2 regions of the Mycobacterium sp. NPDC050853 genome follow, and region 1 is predicted to be linked to the other one. Evidence: riboswitches for the same ligand, from Rfam matches in the RefSeq annotation. Region 1 holds a riboswitch; the other holds the start of a gene.
What was found. A riboswitch is a leader RNA that binds a small molecule or an ion and turns the genes downstream of it on or off. The one in region 1 is predicted to bind cobalamin.

Region 1 (11,521 bases):
CGATCGTGATCGTGGGCACGTTCGCGATTTTTGACACGGTGATGAACGCCGATGTCTCCGCGTCCACAGGGGCCAGTGGACGCTTCCGTGACGAAGGTCCGCAACGTGTTGTGGAGACCGCACGATTCTTCGGCCGGCTTTTCGACCGTGACGCATTCACGCCCGGCGGGGACGGCATGAAGCTCGCACTCCGGGTACGTCTGGTGCATTCGCTGGCGCGCAAGGGATTACGTTCCGCGTGGGGCGAGGAGCAGTACGCCCAGAACGGCAACCCGATATCCAACTCATCGATGCTGGGTTTCCTGGAGGCCGCAAGCCTGGGTGCACTACTCATCGACCATCGGCACGGGCGGCCATGCACCCTCGAAGACCTCGATGACAGCTGGCACCACACACTGCGGTGGGCGCACGTTTTCGGTGTCGCCGAAGAACTCATTCCCCGAACGGGATTGGATGCGATGCACAATCTCGACTACCTGCTCGCGCGATCGGGCAACTCCTCACCCTGGCGCACCGAACTCGTCGAGGTGGGACTTGGCGCCATCAATCGCGCGACATCGGCCGTCCCCGGCGGCGAGACACTCCTGGGGCCGATCCTCACCCGTGTCGGTTCACTGTTTCTCAGCGCAACCGGTTCGGTCATCATGGGCCCCGAGGCCATGGACGAATTCTTCCGCGACACCGGTTATCAATGGGTTGACCATCGCCTAGCGGGACTCGCGCTCAAGGCCGTCGCCATCCCGGTCTCACACGTCGCCGCGATGCGCGACAAGATCCCCGGTATCGGCGTGGTGCGTCGACTGGTCCATGGGGCAGCCATACCGAATCCGGGCAACTACATAAAACTGGCCTTGGACGTCGCGGAGAAACCCTTACGGGTGAAGACGACCTTTGCGATGCACGACGGCAACACCTCGGGACGGAAGTTCACCGCCGCCTAGTCCGATCCCTAGACGGTGACCGCCGCGTCCGTACTGGCCGGCTTGCGCCCGATCACGGTCGCGAACCCGATACCGATCGTCGCCCACATGATCGCCTGCGTGGTGAACGAGTACATCCGGAACAGGTACAAGTCATGCGCCGGGAAGCCCGGGTAGACGATCGTCCCGTTGGCATCTAGCAGCGGTTGTGGTGCCTCGACGAACCCCGGCGTCACCGCCATGACCAGAACCACCAGAACCACGAACACCGCGGCCGCAACCAGCGTGGCCGTCCACGTCTCCCAACGCTCGGTAAGCTTCCTGCCCACCCAGAGCGCCACTGCCAGCGCGATCGCCGCGACGAGGATCATCAACACGAAGTAGCCGGTGCGCTCCTTGATAGTGCCGTCGGCGCTCGCCGCCGGCGGATTGGCCGGGAACTTCAGGAACGGCACGACGTACAGCACCAGGAACAAACCGCCCGCGACCGAGAGCGCCAGCGCACGCGGGCTGAGATTGCCCACCCGACCGATGGCCACCACATAGGTCACCGCGAACAGCGCACCCATCGCGATGCCGAATCCGATGACCCCAAGAGCCAGGCCCGCATTGGCCTGCGCGAACCGGCTGAACAGTTCCGCACCCTCGTGATGAGCGTGGACACCGGCCGCCGCGTCGAGTGCGGCTTGCGCCTCGCCCCTGCCCTCTTCATACGAGATGGCCCTGTTGATAACGGGTTCGACGAATATCCATCCGAAAATGAAGGACAGCAGCCCGCCGACGGCGCCAAAGCCTAAGCCGCGCAGGATTATTGACTTTTCCACTGAGTTATCCGCCTCTTGATCAGTGGCAGGGGAAACCCAGCAGGTGGCGAGCGTCATGCACAAATTCATGGACATGCATATCGCTGCCAAAGATCGACACCGCACCCTGGTCGATGCCGATGAAGTAATAGGCGAGTAGCGCGAGGAACGTGGTCGCGCTCAACCACAGCGCTGCCTGGGGAATCGATACCGCAACCGGACGGCTGGCGGACGTTGTGTGGGCCATGTTGCTCCTTTCGGGATACCGCGTCCCGATTCGTTCTTATCGACGGCAGGGTCTGACTCTCACAGTGGCGCGACCGTCCTGGGATTACACCAGGTTCCCGTCCTGTCGAAGGACGGATTGAGCTTAGTCGACGCAGCTGGGCTGCGCATTCGAGTGATAGTTTTGGCTTCGTATTGGTTTCTCCGGGAGCGCCAGGGGTGCTTCCGGAGATCGCAAGAGGGAATCCGGTGTAAATCCGGAACTGCCCCGCAGCGGTAAGTGGAAACGACAGCGGCATAACAAGCACTGGGCACGCCCGGGAAGCAGCCGCCGGTAGGTGAGGCTTGAGCACAAGCCTTGTGTCCGCGAGTCCGAAGACCTGCCAATGCGGCCGCACCATCCGGTGTGGCCTTCGCCGGCGCCGAGGGATCAGCTGGTGGACGGCGCAGGTATTCGGCGTATCCACCTCCTGGCTCTTCCCGTGACGACGCAGGCGACCCGACGACGCAGGGATGCCGATGCCCGCAGCACAGCAGGGACGATCAGTGGTCCTTGCGGCGGGCGGCGGCTTGGCGGCGCTGGTACTGCTGTCCGTGGCGGCGCTCGTGTTCGGTACAGCCGAAGTGCCCTGGCGCGACTGTCTGCATTTCCTCTGGGTGGGCGGGACCGGCGGCTCTGTTCGAGCCGCCGATGCTGCGAACTACCGGATCGTCGTCGAGTCCAGGCTGCCGCGAGTGATTCTCGCAATCCTCGTCGGCGCGGGGCTCAGCATTGTGGGCGTGGTCGTGCAGGCGATGGTCCGTAACGCCCTGGCAGATCCATACGTTCTCGGCATTTCATCGGGAGCCTCCGTCGGTGCGACCGCAGTAGTGGTCTACGGCGTGCTCGGCGCTTTCGGCGCCTATGCACTATCGCTGTCGGCATCGCTCGGCGCCCTCGCCGCAACAGCGCTGGTCTACCAAATTGCCCGTACTCCACAGGGTTTGGTGCCGCTCAGGCTGGTCCTGGTAGGCACGGCCGTGGGCTACGGCCTGTCCGCGGTGACGACGGTACTGGTGTTCTTGGCGCCGAACGGTGAGGCGGCGCGCAGTGTCATGTTCTGGCTGCTCGGCAGCCTGGGCGCGTCATCCTGGGACAAGGTGCCGGTGGCGCTCGCGGCGACGGTGATCGGGATCGTTTGCGTCACAGGGCTGACCCGCCAGCTCAACGCCCTCGCCATGGGCGACGAGGTGAGCGCATCGCTGGGCCTACCTGCCGGTCGGTTCCGGGTGGCGTTGTTCGTGCTCTCCGCCGCGATGACTGGATGCTATGTATCGATCTGCGGAGCAATCGGATTCGTGGGACTGGTGATTCCTCACGCGGCACGGCTGCTCGTCGGCGCGGACCATCGCCGGGTCTTGATCGTTGCACCCGTGCTGGGCGCATGTTTCCTGGTTGCCGCCGATCTTGTTGCGCGGACCACGATTCCGCCACAGGAGCTTCCGTTGGGCGCGATCACAGCGGCCGTCGGGGTACCGGTCTTCGTCGGATTGATGCGCCGCCGCGCAATGTCGGCAGGGGCGGTGAGCTGATGGAGGTCACTTATCGAGATGTGTCGGTGGATATCGCCGGCGCACGGATCGTCTCGGATATCGATCTTGAGGTCGCGTCGGGCGAATTTGTCGGCATTGTCGGCCCCAATGGCAGCGGCAAGTCGACCACCCTGCGCTGCCTGTACCGGGCGCTTGTTCCGGTATCGGGCGATGTTCAGGTCAACGGAGTATCCGTGCACGCAATCAGCATGCGGGAGAACGCCCGCCAGGTGGCGGCGCTAACCCAGGACATGTCATTGGATTTCGACTTCACCGCCGAGGAAGTGGTCGCCACCGGCCGGCTACCGCACAGCACATCCCTGCGCGGCACCTCCGAGCAGGACCGACGTATCTGTGCGGAGGCCACCGAGACGGCGGATGTGACGGCACTCGCCGGCCGGAGGTTCAGTTCCCTCTCCGGTGGCGAGCGGCAGCGGGTTCTCATCGCCCGCGCCCTGGCACAGCAACCGCGCGTGTTGGTTCTCGACGAGCCGACCAACCATCTGGATGTCCGCCATCAGTACTCGATACTCAGTTCGGCTCGGATCCTGGGTATTACGGTCATCGCCGCACTTCACGACCTCAACCTCGCGGCACAGTACTGCGATGCGATCCACGTAATGGCGGAAGGCCATGTGGTGCTGTCGGGGACACCGCACGAGGTCATCACCACCGAGTCCATCGCCCGCTGGTTCGGCATCGGCTGTCATGTCATCGCGCATCCGCGAAGCGGTGTCCCGCAGATCATCTTCGACCCACACGAGGAGACAGAATGAAGACCCTGGTAAGCATGACGGTCGTGGTGTCGCTGATATCGGCGAGCTGCGCGACCATCGAGACTCAGAATCCCGGAACCGAGCGGGTATCCGTCGATAATTGCGGTGCACCACTTGAGGTTCCGGTTCCCGTAACCCGAGCTGTCAGCAATGACACCGGGGTTACCGAGCTCCTGTTTGCTCTCGGCCTGCAGGACCGAATGGCGGGCTACTTCATCGATGCCGGACAAGACCGCGACGTCAAGACCTCACCGTGGAAGGCGCAGTTCGAATCCACCACGAACCTGGGACAGGGATTCACCCGCGAAGCCGTGCAGGCCGCACGCCCCGATCTCGTATTCGCCGGGTGGAGTTACGGATTCAACGAAACCGCCGGGCTGACCCCGGATTGGGTGCGTTCCATCGGTGCGGTGCCCTACCAGCTCACCGAGGCGTGCCGTCAACCCGGAACCGTCCGGCGAGGCATCAAACCACCGCTCGACGCACTGTACGAGGACCTGACCAATCTGGGGGCCCTCTTCGGGGTTCAGGAACGTGCCCGCGACCTGATCGCCAGGTACCGCAAGACCATCGACGACGTGCACTCACGCATCCCACACGCGCAGCCAACGGCACGCGTATTCCTGTACGACAGCGGCGAGGCCGAGCCGTTCACCTCGGGTAAGAACGCAGCGCCACAACAGATCATCGAGAAGGCCGGCGGCCATAACATCTTCTCCGACCTCGACGACAGCTGGACCACCACTGCGTGGGAGACCGCCGCCCAGCGTGACCCACAGGTGATCATCATCTGCGACTACGGGGTGGGACCGAACAACACCGCCGACGCGAAGATCAACCTTCTCAGGGCGCAACCGCTGATGAGCCACACCCAAGCGGTGCGCGACGGGAACTTCATCGTGCTGCCGTATGCCGCGCTGGTTGAGGGACCGCGCAATCCTGATGCCATCGTCACCCTTGCGAACTACCTGCGCGACAAGGGATTCTGAGCACTGTCAGCACCTGCACATAGGGTGTCGATATGAGCTCCCCCATCTCCCTCGGCCTGATGGTGCCGCCATCCCTTCCACCCGAGCGGCTGCCTGACATCTCGCGCGCGGCCGATGATGCCGGGCTCGACCACCTGTGGGTCTGCGAGGACTGTTTCGCCACCACGTCGATCGCGTACGCCTCCCTGGCCCTCGCCGCGACCGAGCGGATCAGCGTCGGTACCGGTTTCCTCTCGGCGCCGGTGCGCAATGTGGTGACGGCGGCAATGGACTACAGCGTCCTGGCCCGTAGTTTTCCCGGCAGGGTGGTGCCGGGAATCGGGCACGGCTGGCAGCCCCATATGGCACAAATCGGCGCCAAGGTCGGCTCACCCTTGACACTTCTCGAGGAGTACGTGACCGCCCTGCGGGACCTGTTGGCAGGCAAGGAGGTCAGTGCCGCCGGGCGGTATGTGCAGCTGAACCGGGTGCGGCTGGACTGGCCGCCCACCGAGCCACTGCCCATCATGATCGGCGCCAACGGTCCCAAATCACTGCGCCTGGCCGGCTTGTTGGGTGACGGCACATTGCTGACCAGCATGGTGTCGGCCGATACCGTCGCCGCGCACTGCACACAGATCGATCCCGGCCCCGGTCATCGGATCTTCCTCAGTCGCACCATCAGTGTCGGCGCCGGTGCCGCTCAACTCATCGCGACCGATCCCGGCCATTACCCCGGGATATCCTTCGACGCCTCGGCGAGCATCGGTGGGGACGCGGCTGAGGTCGCCGCACAGCTGCTTGCGCTGCGGGACCTCGGTATCACGGACTTTATCGCGTCCCCCACCGGGAACGAGCCCGACCTCATCGGCTACATCCATACGCTCGGCCGGGAAGTCAGGCCGCTGCTACACCCGTGAAACGCCGAACGCCCGGCCACCGCATGATGCGGATGGCCGGGCGTTCGATCAGATCTACTCCGAGGCCGAGGCCGCCAGATCGGCGGCAGGCTCGTCACCGGTGACCAGTGCAGGCTTCGGACGGCTGACAAAGGTGAACTTTGCGTCCTCGCCGGCACTCTCGCCGTCCCAGCCTTCAACGTCGACCGAGATCAGCTCGCCGGGCCCGATCTCGTTGAACAGGATCTTCTCCGAGAGAGTGTCCTCGATCTCCCGCTGGATGGTGCGGCGCAGCGGCCGCGCACCCAGCACCGGATCGAACCCACGCTTGGCCAGCAGGGACTTGGCCTGGTCGGTGAGCTCCATGGCCATGTCCTTGCCCTTGAGCTGCTTGCCGACTCGCGCAATCATCAGATCCACCATCTCGATGATCTGTTCCTTCGTCAGCTGCTCGAAAACGATGATGTCGTCGATGCGGTTGAGGAACTCCGGACGGAAATGCTTCTTGAGCTCGTCGTTGACCTTCTGCTTCATCCGCTCATAGTTCGAGCCGCCGCCGCCCTCGGAGAACCCAAGGCCCACGGCCTTCGAGATATCCGAGGTACCCAGGTTCGAGGTGAAGATCAGCACCGTGTTCTTGAAGTCCACAGTGCGACCCTGGCCATCGGTGAGACGTCCGTCCTCGAGGACCTGCAACAGGGTGTTGTAGATCTCCTGGTGGGCCTTCTCGATCTCGTCGAACAGCACGACGCTGAACGGCTTGCGCCGCACCTTCTCGGTGAGCTGGCCGCCCTCCTCGTAGCCGACGTATCCCGGAGGAGCGCCGAAAAGCCTTGAAGCGGTGAAGCGGTCGTGGAACTCGCCCATGTCGATCTGGATGAGCGCGTCGTCGTCGCCGAACAGGAAGTTGGCCAGCGCCTTGGACAACTCAGTCTTACCGACACCGGATGGGCCGGCGAAGATGAACGAACCCGATGGGCGCCGTGGGTCTTTCAGACCGGCACGGGTGCGGCGGATGGCCTTGGAGACAGCCTTGACGGCCTGCTCCTGGCCGATGATCCGCTTGTGCAGCTCATCCTCCATACGCAGCAGCCGAGTGGTCTCCTCCTCGGTCAGCTTGAAGACCGGGATACCGGTCCAGTTGCCCAGCACCTCAGCGATCTGCTCATCGTCAACCTCGGCAACTACATCCAAGTCCCCTGAGCGCCACTGCTTTTCACGCTCGACACGCTGCGCGACCAGCTGCTTCTCGGAGTCACGCAACCGCGCGGCCTTCTCGAAGTCCTGGGCGTCAATGGCCGATTCCTTCTCCCGGCGCGCGTCGGCGATCTTCTCGTCGAATTCACGCAGGTCTGGCGGAGCGGTCATCCGGCGGATGCGCATGCGCGCACCGGCCTCGTCGATCAGGTCGATCGCCTTGTCCGGCAGGAACCGGTCGTTGATGTACCGGTCGGCCAGAGTCGCCGCGGCCACCAACGCGCCATCGGTGATGGACACCCGGTGGTGCGCCTCGTAACGGTCGCGCAGACCCTTGAGGATCTCGATGGTGTGCTCGACGGTCGGCTCGCCCACCTGCACCGGCTGGAACCGGCGTTCCAGGGCGGCGTCCTTCTCGATGTACTTGCGGTACTCGTCGAGAGTGGTCGCACCGATCGTCTGCAGCTCACCACGAGCCAGCTTGGGCTTGAGGATCGAGGCCGCGTCGATCGCGCCCTCGGCCGCACCCGCGCCGACCAGGGTGTGCAGCTCGTCGATAAACAGGATGATGTCGCCCCGGGTGTTGATCTCCTTGAGCACCTTCTTGAGGCGTTCTTCGAAGTCACCGCGGTAGCGGCTGCCGGCCACCAGGGACCCCAGGTCCAGGGTGTACAGCTGCTTGTTCTTCAGGGTTTCGGGCACCTCGCCATGCACGATGGCCTGTGCCAGACCCTCGACGACGGCAGTCTTACCGACACCGGGCTCGCCGATCAGCACCGGATTGTTCTTGGTGCGACGGCTCAGCACCTGCATGACCCGCTCGATTTCCTTCTCGCGGCCGATGACGGGGTCGAGCTTGCCCTCCAGGGCGGCGGCAGTCAGGTTACGGCCGAACTGGTCAAGTACCAGCGAGGTCGACGGGGTACCGGCCTCGCCACCGCGGCCACCGGTACCGGATTCGGCGGTCTCCTTGCCCTGGTAGCCGCTCAGCAGCTGAATAACTTGTTGGCGCACCCGGGTCAGCTCAGCTCCCAGCTTGACCAGCACCTGAGCCGCGACACCCTCACCCTCACGAATGAGGCCCAGCAGGATGTGCTCGGTGCCGATGTAATTGTGGCCGAGTTGCAGCGCCTCGCGCAGGCTCAGCTCCAGCACCTTCTTGGCGCGGGGAGTGAAAGGAATGTGCCCGGACGGCGCCTGCTGCCCCTGGCCGATGATCTCCTCGACCTGGCTGCGCACCCCCTCCAGGGAAATGCCCAGCGACTCCAGCGACTTGGCGGCGACGCCCTCACCCTCGTGGATCAAGCCCAGCAGGATGTGCTCGGTGCCGATGTAGTTGTGATTAAGCATGCGGGCCTCTTCTTGGGCCAGCACAACCACCCGCCGCGCGCGGTCAGTGAATCTCTCGAACATCGGTCTCCCTCGCTTCCTCGTCCGGTCTTCGCGCAAGCGGCTCATCCTGCCGCTCGGGGTTCCCCCCAAACGGCTCATCCCCGCTGGCACTAGGACCTAATTGCCACTCTAGTGGTCGGCCGTGGTCGGTGCGGAGTTCGCATACCTCAGTACACGAAATCACCGCACCCGGCGGTGCTTGTCAAGCAACCAAAACAACGCCAGATGCGGTGAAAACGTTTCCGATTTGAGCCGGCTTCGCCATAAGCGAAATACCGGGGGATGTACTAGTTGGCCGCGTTGAACGCGTCGACAACTTCGGCGGGAATGCGACCGCGCGACGACACATTGTGGCCGTTCTTACGCGCCCACTCCCGGATCGCTGCGCTCTGCTCACGGTCGATGCTGGCACGCCCGCGACCCGGTCCCGAGCTCCCGCGCCCCCGCCGACGGCCGCTCACACGGCGAGCGTGCTCAACCCACGTAGAGAGCTGATTGCGCAGCTTCTCCGCATTCTTAGAAGAAAGGTCGATCTCGTAAGTCACGCCGTCAATACCGAATTCAACGGTCTCGTCGGCAGGCGCTTCACCATCGACGTCGTCGACGAGCGTGACTGTGACCTTCTTAGCCATTCCCTTTGTCCTTCCAAATGCGGAACCCCCGTTGGTCCACCTCAAACATGCCACGGATTGCCGCAAAGTTCAACATACCCGTAAGGCTGCGCGTGTTCCGCTCAAGGCAAGCGATTCACTACACCCATAGTTGAAAAGTAGAAGAAAATTCGAACGGGTAGATCAGAGCGTAGGGCGGACAATCGGGAACAAGATCGTCTCCCGAATTCCCAATCCGGTAAGGGCCATCAACAACCGGTCGATACCCATACCCGTTCCTGCGGCGGGAGGCATCGCATGCTCCATCGCGCCGAGAAAATCCTCATCGAGGCTCATCGCTTCGTCATCACCGGCGGCGGCCAATCGTGCCTGGTCAGCGAACCTCTCACGCTGGATTACCGGGTCGATCAACTCCGAGTACCCAGTCGCCAATTCGAATCCGCGAACGTACAGATCCCATTTTTCGGTCACACCCGCGATGCTCCGATGCTGACGAGTCAGTGGAGACGTCTCGACCGGGAAATCCCTAACAAACGTCGGTGCGTACATTTTGTCGCCGACCTGATGTTCCCAAAGTTCCTCGATGAGTTTTCCGTGGCCGAAACCGCGATCGGTGGGAATCTCAGCGCCCACCCGATCTGCGATCTTCCATAGCACGGCTACCGGAGTATCGGGCGTGATCTCCTCACCGAGCGCCTCCGACAACGACGGATACATTTCCAACGTCGTCCACTCGCCATCCAAGTCATAGATTGATCCATCGGGCAACGTCACCTGCCGAGAACCCATTGCGTCGTCGGCTACCTCCTGGATGAGCTCACGGATCATTGTCGCGCCGGTGTCGTATGTGCCGTAGGTCTCATATGTTTCCAGCATCACGAATTCGGGAGAATGCGTGGAATCTGACCCTTCATTTCGAAAAACTCGATTGAGTTCGAAAATCTTGTCGAAGCCGCCAACAAGCGCCCTTTTCAGGAAAAGTTCCGGTGCAATACGGAGATACAGGTCGATATCGAGCGCATTGGAATGCGTAGTGAACGGCCGCGCGGCAGCACCACCGGCGAGGGTCTGCAAGATCGGCGTCTCCAACTCCAGGAAGCTGCGCCGGTGCAGAGCGTCACGAATCGCTCGCATCACCGCGACCCGTTGCCGCGCGATCTGACGCGCCTCCGGCCGCACGATGAGATCCACGTACCGCTGGCGCACTCTGGTTTCTTCGGACATCTCCTTGTGAGCAACGGGCAGGGGTCGAAGGGACTTCGACGCCATCTGCCAGCTGTCGGCCAGGACGCTCAGCTCACCGCGTCGCGAGCTGATGACCTCACCGTGCACGAACACGATGTCACCGAGATCCACATCGGTCTTCCAATCGGTGAGCGCCTGCTCGCCGACGCCGGCGAGGCTGACCATCACCTGCAGGGAGGTGCCATCCCCCTCCTGCAGCGTCGCAAAGCACAGCTTGCCGGTGTTGCGCGAGAAGATGACACGACCCGAAACACCCACCTGGTCGCCCGTGCTGGTGTCGGTCTCCAGATCCGTATAGGCGTCGCGAATCTGCTTGAGGCTATGTGTCCGGGGGACCTCCACCGGATACGGCTGGACGCCTTCAGCGAGCAGCTTCTCGCGCTTGGCCTGCCGGATGCGAAATTGTTCCGGCAAGCTGGTCTGCGCATCAGGATCAGTCACGTCTCGGCAGCTTAGCGGTAGTGCTTCAGCCGGACGATTCGTTATCTACCTAGCCGCACGAGCCTTGCCGCGCTGGTCAGCCCGGTTACGCTCGTACACCAGCCGCAAGCCGTCGAGTGTGAGGTGCTCCTCGTAACGGTCCACGGTGTGGGTCTCGGGAAGGATCAACGGCGCGGTGTGGCCCGTCGCCAGCACCGTGACGCCTGCGCCGCCGAAGCCCTCGATATCACGACGTACCCGTTCCACCAGCCCATCCACCAGCCCGGCGAACCCGAAAACCGCTCCCGATTGCATGCACTCAACCGTGTTCTTGCCGACGACTGAACGCGGCCGGGTCAGCTCCACACGCCGCAAGGCGGCGCTGCGGGCGGCGGCGGCATCGGAAGACACCTGCACACCCGGGGCGATCGCACCCCCCAAGAACTCGCCCTTCGCCGACACCACATCGACGCAGATCGAGGATCCGAAGTCC
Region 2 (11,521 bases), on a different contig from region 1:
CAATCGACAGCCTGACCTATCTCGGGAGTCCTACCGCAACATTGATACTCCCAATTTGAAATACCTAGGTATACAAGAGATTCGTTCCGATCGGGAACCGTATTGATCACTCAAAGCACCGGGTGTTAGACGGACGGAGCACGAACGCTCCGGACCCGGTGTACCGAGCGCAAGGTTAGCCAGCACCACGCCCTGCGTCAATACCCGTCACTCGGGCCGCGACAGTAATCCGCCTACCCACCAATCGGCCGGTTCCCCAGCCTGATACGCCCGTCGGCGCAGCAGCCCCTCAACCTGGAAACCCATTGACTCCGCGACGGCGCGTGAGCCGGTGTTCCCGACGACGGCCCACCACTCGATACGGTGGATATCCAGCTCGTCAAAACCCCACTGGCACAGTCGTCTCGCCGCCTCGACCGTGAGTCCCCTACGCCGGTGAGCCGGGGCTGCCCAATAGCCAAGGTCCACAACCCCGCGCTCCACACACTTGAGCACACAAGTTCCGGCCAACAATCCCGAGTCCGCCAGGTAGAAACCGAGACCGTACTGCACATCGCCGGCCCACCCGGCGGCGGATGCCGCAACGAACCGCTGCGCGTCCTGCGAGGTGTATGGCGAAGGCACCGGGACGTATCGCGCGATCAGCGGATCGCTGCATGCCTGTGCGAGGGCGGCCTCGTCGGCCGCGGTGACGAGGCGCAACAACAGCCGTTCTGTCCGCAACTCAACGGGTTCCATACGACGAGTCTCGATCACGGACTCGATCACGGTCAACGGAATTCCACGCCACCGCACCGCTTCCACAGCGCTTAGAGCGCTGGTGACCAGTACCCCAGCATCTCTGAGAATGTTTCGAAGGCCGGCCTGGCAAGACCGTACGGTGCTTCGAAGTGCACGCTTAAGGGGAAGCCGAGGTCTGCGACCCCGTCGATGACACGTTTGTAAAGGTCGACGAGCTGTGGCCGTCTGGCATCAGGTTCGCAGGCAGCCAGCGACTTGACGAAGGCCTGTTCGCGCGCGACGGCTTCATTGCCGGGATCCTGGATCAGCCAATCAATGAGTCCGACCTTCGACTCCAACTTCGGGACGAAACCGAACGAAAGCAGAACCTCCGGCCGGTGGTCGCTCGTCCGCGTGAACTCTTGTAGGAAGCCAACCACCGCATCGGAATACAGCAGTTGGGTCATCGCGAAGGTGGCGCCTTTATCGCATTTGAACGAAAAGCGACCCTGTTCCCCGCTGCGGGTGGGAATCAGAATCACTCCCCTGTTCTCGATGATGTCGTCGAACTTCGACAACGCATCGGTCGGTGGAATACCCGACCCTTCGCCGTCGCTCATGGTCCGCGGCACACCGACGAAAATCACGCCGTCTATCCCGGCTTCCGTCAGGCCTGCAAGTCGGCTCCGTAACGACGTCTCATCCGAAAAGGAAGTGACCTGTGTGCACAGTCCCCGCATTGTGGGTAGCTCTGATCGGATGATCGACCAATAGTCGGCGACATCCAGCTTCGGCTTCATCTCGAGCGGTCGATCGGCGTCCTCGAGGATCATCGAGGGGATCATCACGTGGTCGATGCGCCCGTCAATGCCGAACTCCGCCGAGAAACTGGACAGTTTCCGCAGCTCTTCCGACGCCTTGCCGAGGCCGCCATCGACGTTGGGCGGCACCAGTTCCAATGCAACGGTATTCATCGACACCAGGTACCTCCGATTTGGCTCGCTAATGGTTTATACACCAATAAATCTCGCACGCGACCAGTCCCCCGCAGGGGGCTCCTGCGGGGGACTGGTCGCAGCAATCGAGATCTAGACGCCGGACCGCGCCTCGACAGCGGCGGCCACCAGGTTGGCCAGCGAGGCAGTCACCTCGTCAACCTTGCGGGTCTTTAAACCGCAGTCCGGGTTCACCCAAAGGCGCTGGGCTGGAACGGCCTTCAGTGCCTCGCGGAGCGAAGCCGTCATCTCCTCGCTGGTCGGAACCCGGGGCGAGTGGATGTCGTACACGCCCGGGCCGACGCTGTTGGAGAATCCGATCGCATTGAGATCGTCGAGCACCTCCATATGCGAGCGGGCGGCCTCGATCGAGGTGACGTCGGCGTCTAGGTCGGCAATCGCACCGATCACCTCGCCGAACTCCGAGTAGCACAGGTGCGTGTGGATCTGTGTCGCGTCGGACACGCCCGAGGTGGAAAGCCGGAACGCGCCGACTGCCCAGTCCAGGTATGCGGGCTTGTCCGCCGTGCGCAACGGCAGCAGCTCGCGCAGCGCAGGCTCGTCCACCTGGATGATGGCGATTCCGGCGCCCTGCAGGTCCACCGTCTCGTCCCGAATCGCCAGGGCGATCTGATTCGCGGTGTCCGCCAACGGCTGATCGTCGCGGACGAAGGACCACGCCAGGATCGTCACCGGCCCGGTCAGCATGCCCTTGACATACTTGGCGGTCAGCGACTGTGCGTAGGTTGCCCACTCAACAGTCATCGGGTTCTGCCGTGCCACATCGCCGTACAGGATCGGCGGGCGTACGCAGCGGCTGCCATACGACTGGACCCAACCGTTCTGGGTGGCGAAGAAGCCGTCGAGCTGCTCGGCGAAGTACTGCACCATGTCATTGCGTTCCGGCTCGCCGTGCACCAGCACGTCCAGGCCCAGCTTCTCCTGCAGCGCAATGACATCGGCAACCTCGCCGCGCATGCGCCGTACGTACTCCGCCTCGTCGATCTCGCCCTTGGTCAATGCCGCGCGCGCCACCCGGATTTCCGTGGTCTGCGGGAACGACCCGATGGTGGTGGTCGGCAGCTCGGGAAGCTTCAGCCGCTCGCCCTGGCTACGCCGGCGCTCTGCGGCATCGCCGCGTGAAACACCATCCGCCAGAATCGAATCCAGCCGCGCACGGATCTGTCCGTTGTTCAGGCGCGGGTCCGTCTTGCGTGACTCGACGGCAGCGTTCGATGCCGCGAACTCCGCGGCAACAGCGTCGCGCCCCTCGCTCAGTGCCCGCGCCAGCACGACGACTTCCTTGACCTTCTCCTCGGCGAAGGCCAACCAGCTGCGCAGCTGGTCATCGAGTTCGGTCTCCGGCTCTAGCGAGTACGGCACATGCAGCGTCGAGCACGATGTAGAAACTGCTACCGCACCCGCTGATCCCAGCAGCGTCGCCAGTGTGCCCAGCGCCGACTCGAGATTGGTGCGCCAGATGTTTCGGCCGTCGACAACGCCTGCCACAACGGTCTTTCCAGCGAGTTCCGGAACCGATGCCACACCCGCCGCCGACCCGTAGACCAGGTCGACGCCGATCGCCTCGATCGGTGTGCGGGCCAGGGCGGGCAGGGCCGCCCCGAGGTCACCGAAGTAGGTGGCCACCAAGATCGCGGGGCGATCGGCAACCGTACCGAGGCGGCCATACACCCGCTCGGCCAGTTCCGGGCCGTTCGGCAGGATGTCGGTGACGAGCACCGGCTCGTCGATCTGAACCCAGGTGACCCCGGCCTCGGCAAGCTGCACCAGCAGCTGCTCGTACAGCGACACCACCTCATCGAGACGCTCGATGGTCGCGGCGGCACCATCGACGGCCTTGCTCAGCGCGAGGAAGGTGATCGGCCCAACAACTACCGGACGTGCCGGAATACCCAGCGCCTGAGCCTCTTTCAGCTCGCTGAACAACTTGGCGGGGTTCAGCTCGAATCGGGTGTCGGGCCCGATCTCCGGCACCAGGTAGTGGTAGTTGGTGTCGAACCACTTCGTCATTTCCAGCGGTGTCACCTCGTCATTGCCGCGCGCGGCGGCGAAGTACCGATCGAGGTCGTCTGCGATGCCCGCGACACGGGGCGGCAATGCGCCTAGCAGCACCGCGGTGTCGAGTACCTGGTCGTAATAGGAGAACGTGTTGACCGGCACGGAATCGAGACCGGCGGCGGCGAGTGCGGCCCAGTTGTCGCGCCGCAGCCCGGCTGCGATCTTCTCGAGCTCTTCGCGGCTGGTGCGTCCGGCCCAGTAGCTTTCGGTAGCCCGTTTGAGCTCACGGCGTGGGCCGATGCGCGCCGAACCGAGCGTGGTTGCGGTAAAAGCCGCAGATGGTTGATCCGTCATTTCTAGTCCTTCATCAACAGCGGGGTGGCCACCGCCAGGGGACGAAAGAACCGAGCACGGGCCCACCGCAACAGATATCTGTTCGGTGAAACCGATTCGGTCATACGCCCATTCCGCGAAGCGATGATCCGCCGGGTGCGGCGCACCCGGCACGGCTGGCAGGTCTTCGGACTTACAGGCGTTACCCGGGCTCAGGTTTTCCTACGGGCCGTCGCTTCCCGGGGCTTCCTTAGTGCTTCCCCAGTGCTTAAGACGGCGTTCGTTCCTGCATACCGCTGCGGGACAGTCCCGGATTCTCACCGGGTTCCCTCTCGTGCCGAACAGCCCTGTTGGGCGGCGCTTCACTCGATGCTGGCATCGGCCGAAACCGATACCAGCAGACCAGCTGCATCTTCATCATATGCACGCTGGCTCGTGCAATTATTAGCGACTACTCTCTAATATTGTGATCACCCTGGACCAGGCCCGACAGGTGCTCGATGCGCAGCCATTCAGTCGCCTCCTGGGCGCCTCCATCAGCCGGCTCGATGAGTCCGGAATTCAGCTCTCGCTCGACATCCGCGACGAGCTGCGGCAGCAGAGCGGGTTCATTCACGGCGGGGTGCTGAGTTACCTCGCCGATAACGCGATCACCTACGCCTGCGCCCTTGGCCTGGGCGGGGACATCGTGACCAGCGGATACACCATTGAGTACGTGGCCCCCGCGCGCGACGGTCTGCGTCTGCTCGCCGACGCATCCCTGGTGAGCTCGGGTCGCACCAAGGCGCTCGGCCGCTGCGAGATCTCCGTCGAGGATCACGACGGGCACACCAAGCTGGTCGCGGTCGCCCAGGGCACGAGCATGGTCCGGCGCAGTGGGGCGTAAGCCGCAGTACACCGCGGACGACATCCTCGATGCGGCCCTGAGCTTGGTGGCTTCGGGTGGGCCGTCGGCTGCCACCGCGGCCGCCGTCGGGAAGGTCCTGGGCGCACCCTCAGGTTCGGTGTACCACCGGTTCGCCAGCCGGGATGAGCTCGTGGCCCGCCTCTGGCTGCGGTCCATCACGCGCTACCAGGACGGGATACTTGCTGCGCTCGCGATGCCCGACCCCGACGACGCACTGGCGGCGACGATCAATCACGCCTTCGACTGGACCCAGCAGAACCGCAACGAGGCACTGCTGCTACTCCAGTACGAGAAGGCCGATCTGGTCGCCCACTGGCCCGATACCCTCGCAGCCGAGCTCACGTCGCTGAACTCTCGGGTGCGAAAGGCATTACGCGAGTACGCCGAACGTCGCTTCGAGGCGGTGACTCACGAGCTGCTCGACAAGATGGTGTTCACACTGATCGACATGCCGTATGCCGCGATACGCCGGCATCTACCCGATAAGGGCGAGCCCGCACCATGGCTTCGCGAGTTCATTCACTCCAGCGCGCGGAACCTTCTCTCGGGAGCGGAGGGAAGCTAGACCGCCGCGTACTTCTGACGCAGGGCCTTCTTGTCCAGCTTTCCCAGCGCGGTCAACGGCAGCGACTCGGCGACGATCACATGCTTGGGCGACTGCACCGAGCCCTTGCGATCCTTCACCGCGGCCTGAATCTCGGACGTCATCTTGGAGACCGCGCCACCGCTACGGTCGGCATCGGCGCGCAGCACCACGATCGCCGTCACCGCTTCACCCCACTTCTCGTCGGGCACCCCGATGACCCCGACCTGCGCGACCGACGGATGTTCGGCGACAACGTCCTCCACCTCGCGCGGGAAGACGTTGAAACCACCGGTGACGATCATGTCCTTGGTCCGGTCGACGATGAACCAGAAGCCGTCCTCGTCCTCGCGCGCGATATCGCCGGTGCGCAGCCAGCCGTTCTTGAAGGTGTCGGCCGTCTGCTCGGGCAGTTCCCAATAGCCGCCTGCCACCAAGGGCCCCGCCACACAGATCTCGCCGGGCTCACCCTGCTTCACCGGCTGGTCGTTCTCGCCGAGCAGCGCGGTGCGCAGGAATGCCGAGGGCCTGCCGCAGCTGGAGAGCCGCTTGACATCGTGATCGCCCTTGGCCAGGTAGCTGATCACCATGGGCGCCTCGGACTGGCCGAAGTACTGCGCGAAGATCGGTCCGAAACGCTCGATGGCCTCCGCCAGCCGCACCGGGTTGATGGCCGAGGCGCCGTAGTAGACGGTCTGCAGCGAGGACAGGTCGCGGGTGTGTGAATCCGGATGGTCCATCAGCGCGTAGATCATCGAGGGCACCAGCATGGTGGCGGTGATCTTGTGCTCTTCGATCGCCTGCAGGACGGCACCCGCATCGAACTTCGGCACCACCACCATCGACCCACCCTTCATCAGGGTCGGCATGAAGAACGCGGCCCCGGCATGTGAAAGCGGGGTGCACATCAGGAATTTGGGGCGCTCAGGCCACTCCCACTCGGCCAGCTGGATCTGCGTCATGGTGAGAATCGACTGCGAGGTTCCGATGACGCCCTTGGGCTTACCTGTCGTCCCACCCGTGTAGGTGAGCCCGTTGATGTGTTCGGGTGACAGGTTGATCGGCACCAGCGGCTTCGCCGCAAAGCCCGCAGCCACGGCAACCAAGTCGTGCCCCACCCCGGCCAGTTCCGCCGGAACGGGCCCGAGCGTCAGCACACGGGTCAGCGTCGGCACCTTCTCCACCAATGCGGCGGCACGCTCCACGAACTGCGGCGTCGGGTCGATGACGATCGTGGTGATCTTGGCATCGGCCAGCACATAGGCATGGTCATCGAGGGACCCGAGCGGGTGCAGCGCGGTGCGTCGGGTGCCCAGCAGCTGCCCGGCCCCGATCACCAATAACACCTCGGGGCGGTTGAGCGCCAGCATGCCTTGACCGTCAGTCGGATCGGGCACCAGTGAAGTGAAAGCCTGGATGTACCTGCTGATCTCATCGGCCATCTGGGCGCCGGTGAGGGTCACATCCCCGAGTACCAGCGCGGGCACGCTCGCGTTCTTTTTCAGGGCAGCAACCAGCAGGTGCCCGGAGTTGATCGACCCGTGCAGCGGGTCAAAGAGATCAGGCATCGCACTCCTCAGTGAATAGTCGCCGATCAGCCACTTCGCTCGACGTTAGAACATGTTCTAGTTTTGGGCAAGAACGAGCCCGTCAGCGCCACTATGGCGTGCCAAATCGGATTGCCGCGCAGTCGGCCACAACCGGCGCGCTCTTCGGTGAGGCTTGGGCTCAGGACGCGGTAAATCCCTTGGCCCGCTGCGTGTCCTGCGTACCCCACAGCGTCGACGTAACCTCTGCTCTCACCAGCGGGACAACCTCTTCGGCGAATCGGTGCAGGGTGTCCTTCTGTTCCTCGAAATCGGCCTCGGGACTCAGCGAGATCGATTGGAACTCGTGACCGAAGGCGTCATGCCACTCCACGATCTTCTCGGCCACCCGTTCCGGCGATCCGGCCAGCACCGGCCCCCGATCGGCCGCGTCCTCGATGGATTCGAAGGACGGAAACTTGCCGACGGCCTTCGGATGGTCCTTGAGCTTGGCCATCTGCGCCAGCCTGGCCTCGTAGATCGGCCGGTACTGCGCGATGGCCTGTTCGGTTGTATCTGCCAGATAGAGGCCACCCGATCCTGCGCCCACGTACAGCTGCGCCGGGTCGTGCCCGTTCTCCGCGTAAAGCTCGCGATACCTGTCGATGAGAACCTTGTAGTTCTCCTTGGGCTGCAGGGCATTTGCGGTGACGATCGGGTCACCCCACTTGGCGGCGAGTTCGACGGCGAACGTCGAGGTCGCCGACCCATGCCAGATCCGGAACGGTCCGTCGTACGGCCGGGGCAGCGTGGTGGCGTCGGTAAGCGGATGCCGGTGCACCCCCGTCCAGTCGACGTGTTCCTCACGAAGGAGTCGACGCAATAGCTCGTAGTTCTCCTGCAGGTACTCGTACTGCTTGGCGATATCGAGTCCCATCAACGGGTACTGCCGGTCCTCATTGCCCTTCCCGATGACGATCTCCAGGCGACCGCGGCTCAGCTGGTCGATGGTGGCGAAGTCCTCGGCGGCGCGCACCGGGTCCAGCAGGGACAGCACCGTAACGCCGGTCGATAACAGGATTCGGTCGGTGGCGGCGGCCAGCGCACCCAGCAGCACGGTCGGAGCCGAGGAGAGCACGTCTCCCGCATGCCGTTCCCCGACCGCGAAGGAGTCGAAGCCCAGGCTCTCGGCCAGTACCGCAGTCTCGACCACGCGGTTCAGTCGGTCGGCGGCGGGCGTCAACGCCCCCGTCGTGGGGTTTGGTAGGTAGAAGACAATGTCGAGAAGCTGAAAGCGCACACCACCAGTATGCATAAGCGGACTTCGGTCCGGCAGGGAGGAAATGCTCTGATGATCACCGAACTGGACTCGGTGCTTCTGGACGTTCCAAATCTCGCTGACGCAAAGGCCGCCTACTCGCGGCTGCTCGGCACCGAAACTCCGCACCCCCAGCTCTACCTCGGGCTCCCCGAATGGGCACCGCACCCCGGGATACTGTTTCGTGTCGAGGACCTATCGTCCAATGCTCGGATCCTCGAACGCCGCGGCCTCTCGCTGACTTCTCGCGGAGACCTCGCGACGGGACAGGCCGACGGACTCACCCTGGGATTGACTGAACGACCGGACGCGCCCGCACGGTCAGCCCCCGAGAGCGGCCAGATTGATCACCTGGTGCTGATCTCCCCCAACCGCGACAGGATCATCGCGACGCTGTGCGGACGGCTCGGATTTGACCTGCGTTTGGATCGCTTGCAGCCCTGGGGTGTCCACCAATTGTTCTTCCGGTGCGCGGGCCTGGTGGTTGAGGTTGTACTCCGCACCGACGAGGCAGCCGACCCCGCCGGACCCGACTCGCTGTGGGGAATCGCCTGGCGCACCGCCGATATCGACGCCTCGTATGCCCGTCTGACGGCGGCCGATGTCACGCTCAGCGATATCCGAGACGGCCACAAGCCCGGAACACGGGTTGCCACCGTCAAAGATCCGGGGCTGGCGGTCCCCACAATCCTGATCGAACAACGTTCCTGATCGAACGACGCCCTTAAGCGAACACCGCTAGCTTGGTTGTCATGACGACTCCGAACCCCGGAAGCTGGCAACCCGACCCCGACGGACGATTCGAATTCCGCTGGCATGACGGCCAGCGCTGGACGGATCAAGTCGCACACCAGGGCAAGGTCAGTGCGGCTCCGCTGGGCGGCCCCGCACCGGCCGGGCCACAGGTCACCCAGCAGGCGCCGGCACAACCGGCGGCAGCGGCGCAGGCCGTCGGCGACGGATTCTCCGGCATCACCGGAGAATTGGTGGACGGACGGTTCAGCGAGAACGAGGCCACACCGATCTCCAACCAGAACGCGAAGCTGCTGCGCGTACGGCTCGGCGAGCCGTTCCTGGCACGCCAGGGGTCGATGGTCGCCTACCAGGGCAATGTCGACTTCTCGTTCGAGGGCGGCGGTGCGGCCAAGTTCCTCAAGAAGGCACTGACCGGCGAGGGCCTGCCGCTGATGCGGTGCTCGGGCCAAGGCGATGTGTTCCTTGCCGAGCGCGCCTTCGATGTGCACCTGCTGAATCTGAACAACGCAGGTCTGTCGATCAGCGGTAAGAACGTGTTGGCCTTCTCCGCGGGACTGAACTGGAACATCGAACGGGTAAAGGGCGCCAGCATGGTGACGGGCGGTCTGTTCAACACGACACTGCGTGGCACCGGTTGGGTCGCGTTGACCACCGACGGTCCGCCTGTCGTCCTCAACGCCGCCGAGGCGCCGACCTTCGCCGACACCAATGCGGTGGTGGCCTGGTCGGCGAACCTGCAGACCCAACTCAAGACAAGCTTCAAGGCCGGTGCCCTCATCGGCCGCGGCTCGGGCGAGGCCCTCCAGGTTTCGTTCCAGGGTCAGGGGTTCGTCATCGTGCAACCGTCCGAGGGCGTCCCCGTCGTCACGGCGGGCTAGTTCAACAATTCCGAAAGTTCCCGCGCCCCTCGCGTCAGCGTCGTGATGAGGGCTTCCCGCTCGGCGCGAGTCGCACCGGGCAGCAGCGGGCCCAGCTGAAGTTCATACGTGGCATCGGCACCCTCGAAGATCGGCGCCGCCAGATAACTGATCGGGAGCACATCGTCGGATCCCAGTTCGCCGCGCGAATAGGGACGCGAGGTGAGCCGGGACAGCTGTCGCAGCAGCCGTTCTCGCAGAGCCGCCTCCATCACCTCCGAGCCCACCGAACCGAGCAAGTCCGAGAGCAGGTCAACCATCCCGGTGTCATCGTGATCGGGGCCGTAGACCACGTATCCGCAGTCGGAAACCTGCTGTACGAGGCGCTGACCGGAACGCGCACTCAGTCGACGAGCAGTACCGAGCCACTGTGACCGTTCGTCGGAGGAGCGCCACGGCATGACCGCCGAACCCGCGGGAAATGCCAGCGGAATGGTCTGGCCGACCGCAAATCCGGCGACGGCCCTGCGACCGGCCTGCGCCTTGGCGACGATCGTCAACGTCTTCGCACTGATTCGGCTGACGGTCGCTCCCGCCTGCGCCTCTACCGCGATTCGGGCGAGCATTTCCTGAATCTCCCGAGGCATGGCGGTGTCAACCGCGCGTGGGAGAGCCGATCCAATGCGATACCGAAGCTCATCGTCACGCGCCACCCACCCCGCGACCTCCAGCTCGTTCACCACCGCGGTCGCGGTGGCCCGAGAAATACCAGTGGTCGTGGCGATCTCACTAATCGACTTGGGTTGGGTTGTGGCAGCAAGCATTTCCACGATCTGCACGACGCGAGCAGTCGGCGGTGAGATGGCCGGCATGGGTACTCCCCTCTTGCGCGATGCGAGGTCCAGGTCTACAGTGCATCGACTATTCGCCCCAAGGTAGTCGAATATTCGACACGGAGGTAGAGATGATTCTGGACCGATTCAGGCTCGACGGCAACGTCGCGGTCGTTACCGGGGCGGGCCGCGGACTCGGTGCGGCGATCGCCGTGGCCTTTGCGCAGGCGGGCGCCGATGTGGTCATCGCCTCGCGCACCGAATCCCAGCTGCGGGAGGTCGCCGAGAAGGTGGAGGCGACGGGACGTCAGGCGGAGGTCGTCGTCGCCGACCTCTCCGATACCGAAGCGTCCGCTTCCCTGGCACAGAAGGCCGTCGGCCGGTTCGGGCGACTCGACATCGTCGTCAACAACGTGGGTGGCACCATGCCGAAACCCTTCCTGGACACCACCAATGAGGATCTCGCCGAGGCCTTCTCCTTCAATGTCCTCAACGGGCATGCGCTGGTGCGTGCCGCCGTGCCACACCTACTCAAGTCGGACAACGCGTCGGTCATCAACATCACGTCCACCATGGGCCGCCTACCCGGGCGGGCCTTCCTCGGATACTGCACGGCCAAGGGCGCACTCGCTCACTACACGCGCACCGCGGCAATGGATCTGAGCCCGCGGATT

Region 2: it holds a riboswitch for cobalamin, as region 1 does, so the genes downstream of both, metE (5-methyltetrahydropteroyltriglutamate--homocysteine S-methyltransferase) here and AB0H22_RS14250 (CbtB-domain containing protein) in region 1, are expected to answer to the same signal.

What each region holds. Positions count from the first base shown of each region.
Region 1 is NZ_JBFAGW010000003.1:466,581-478,101, reverse strand. It holds gene AB0H22_RS14260 (oxygenase MpaB family protein) at 1-941, shown strand, start outside; gene AB0H22_RS14255 (CbtA family protein) at 950-1,744, opposite strand; gene AB0H22_RS14250 (CbtB-domain containing protein) at 1,764-1,970, opposite strand; cobalamin riboswitch at 1,998-2,122, opposite strand; cobalamin riboswitch at 2,128-2,351, shown strand; gene AB0H22_RS14245 (iron ABC transporter permease) at 2,462-3,520, shown strand; gene AB0H22_RS14240 (ABC transporter ATP-binding protein) at 3,520-4,296, shown strand; gene AB0H22_RS14235 (ABC transporter substrate-binding protein) at 4,293-5,285, shown strand; gene AB0H22_RS14230 (LLM class flavin-dependent oxidoreductase) at 5,318-6,184, shown strand; gene AB0H22_RS14225 (ATP-dependent Clp protease ATP-binding subunit) at 6,239-8,773, opposite strand; gene lsr2 (histone-like nucleoid-structuring protein Lsr2) at 9,040-9,384, opposite strand; gene lysS (lysine--tRNA ligase) at 9,547-11,049, opposite strand; gene AB0H22_RS14210 (type III pantothenate kinase) at 11,095-11,521, opposite strand, start outside.
Region 2 is NZ_JBFAGW010000001.1:1,566,284-1,577,804, forward strand. It holds partial or broken gene AB0H22_RS07705 (DUF6578 domain-containing protein) at 1-110, opposite strand, end outside; gene AB0H22_RS07710 (GNAT family protein) at 208-738, opposite strand; gene AB0H22_RS07715 (mycobacterial-type methylenetetrahydrofolate reductase) at 810-1,700, opposite strand; gene metE (5-methyltetrahydropteroyltriglutamate--homocysteine S-methyltransferase) at 1,809-4,088, opposite strand; cobalamin riboswitch at 4,228-4,465, opposite strand; gene AB0H22_RS07725 (PaaI family thioesterase) at 4,534-4,953, shown strand; gene AB0H22_RS07730 (TetR/AcrR family transcriptional regulator) at 4,943-5,539, shown strand; gene fadD8 (fatty-acid--CoA ligase FadD8) at 5,536-7,125, opposite strand; gene AB0H22_RS07740 (LLM class flavin-dependent oxidoreductase) at 7,286-8,383, opposite strand; gene AB0H22_RS07745 (VOC family protein) at 8,435-9,112, shown strand; gene AB0H22_RS07750 (AIM24 family protein) at 9,154-10,035, shown strand; gene AB0H22_RS07755 (helix-turn-helix domain-containing protein) at 10,032-10,886, opposite strand; gene AB0H22_RS07760 (SDR family oxidoreductase) at 10,979-11,521, shown strand, end outside.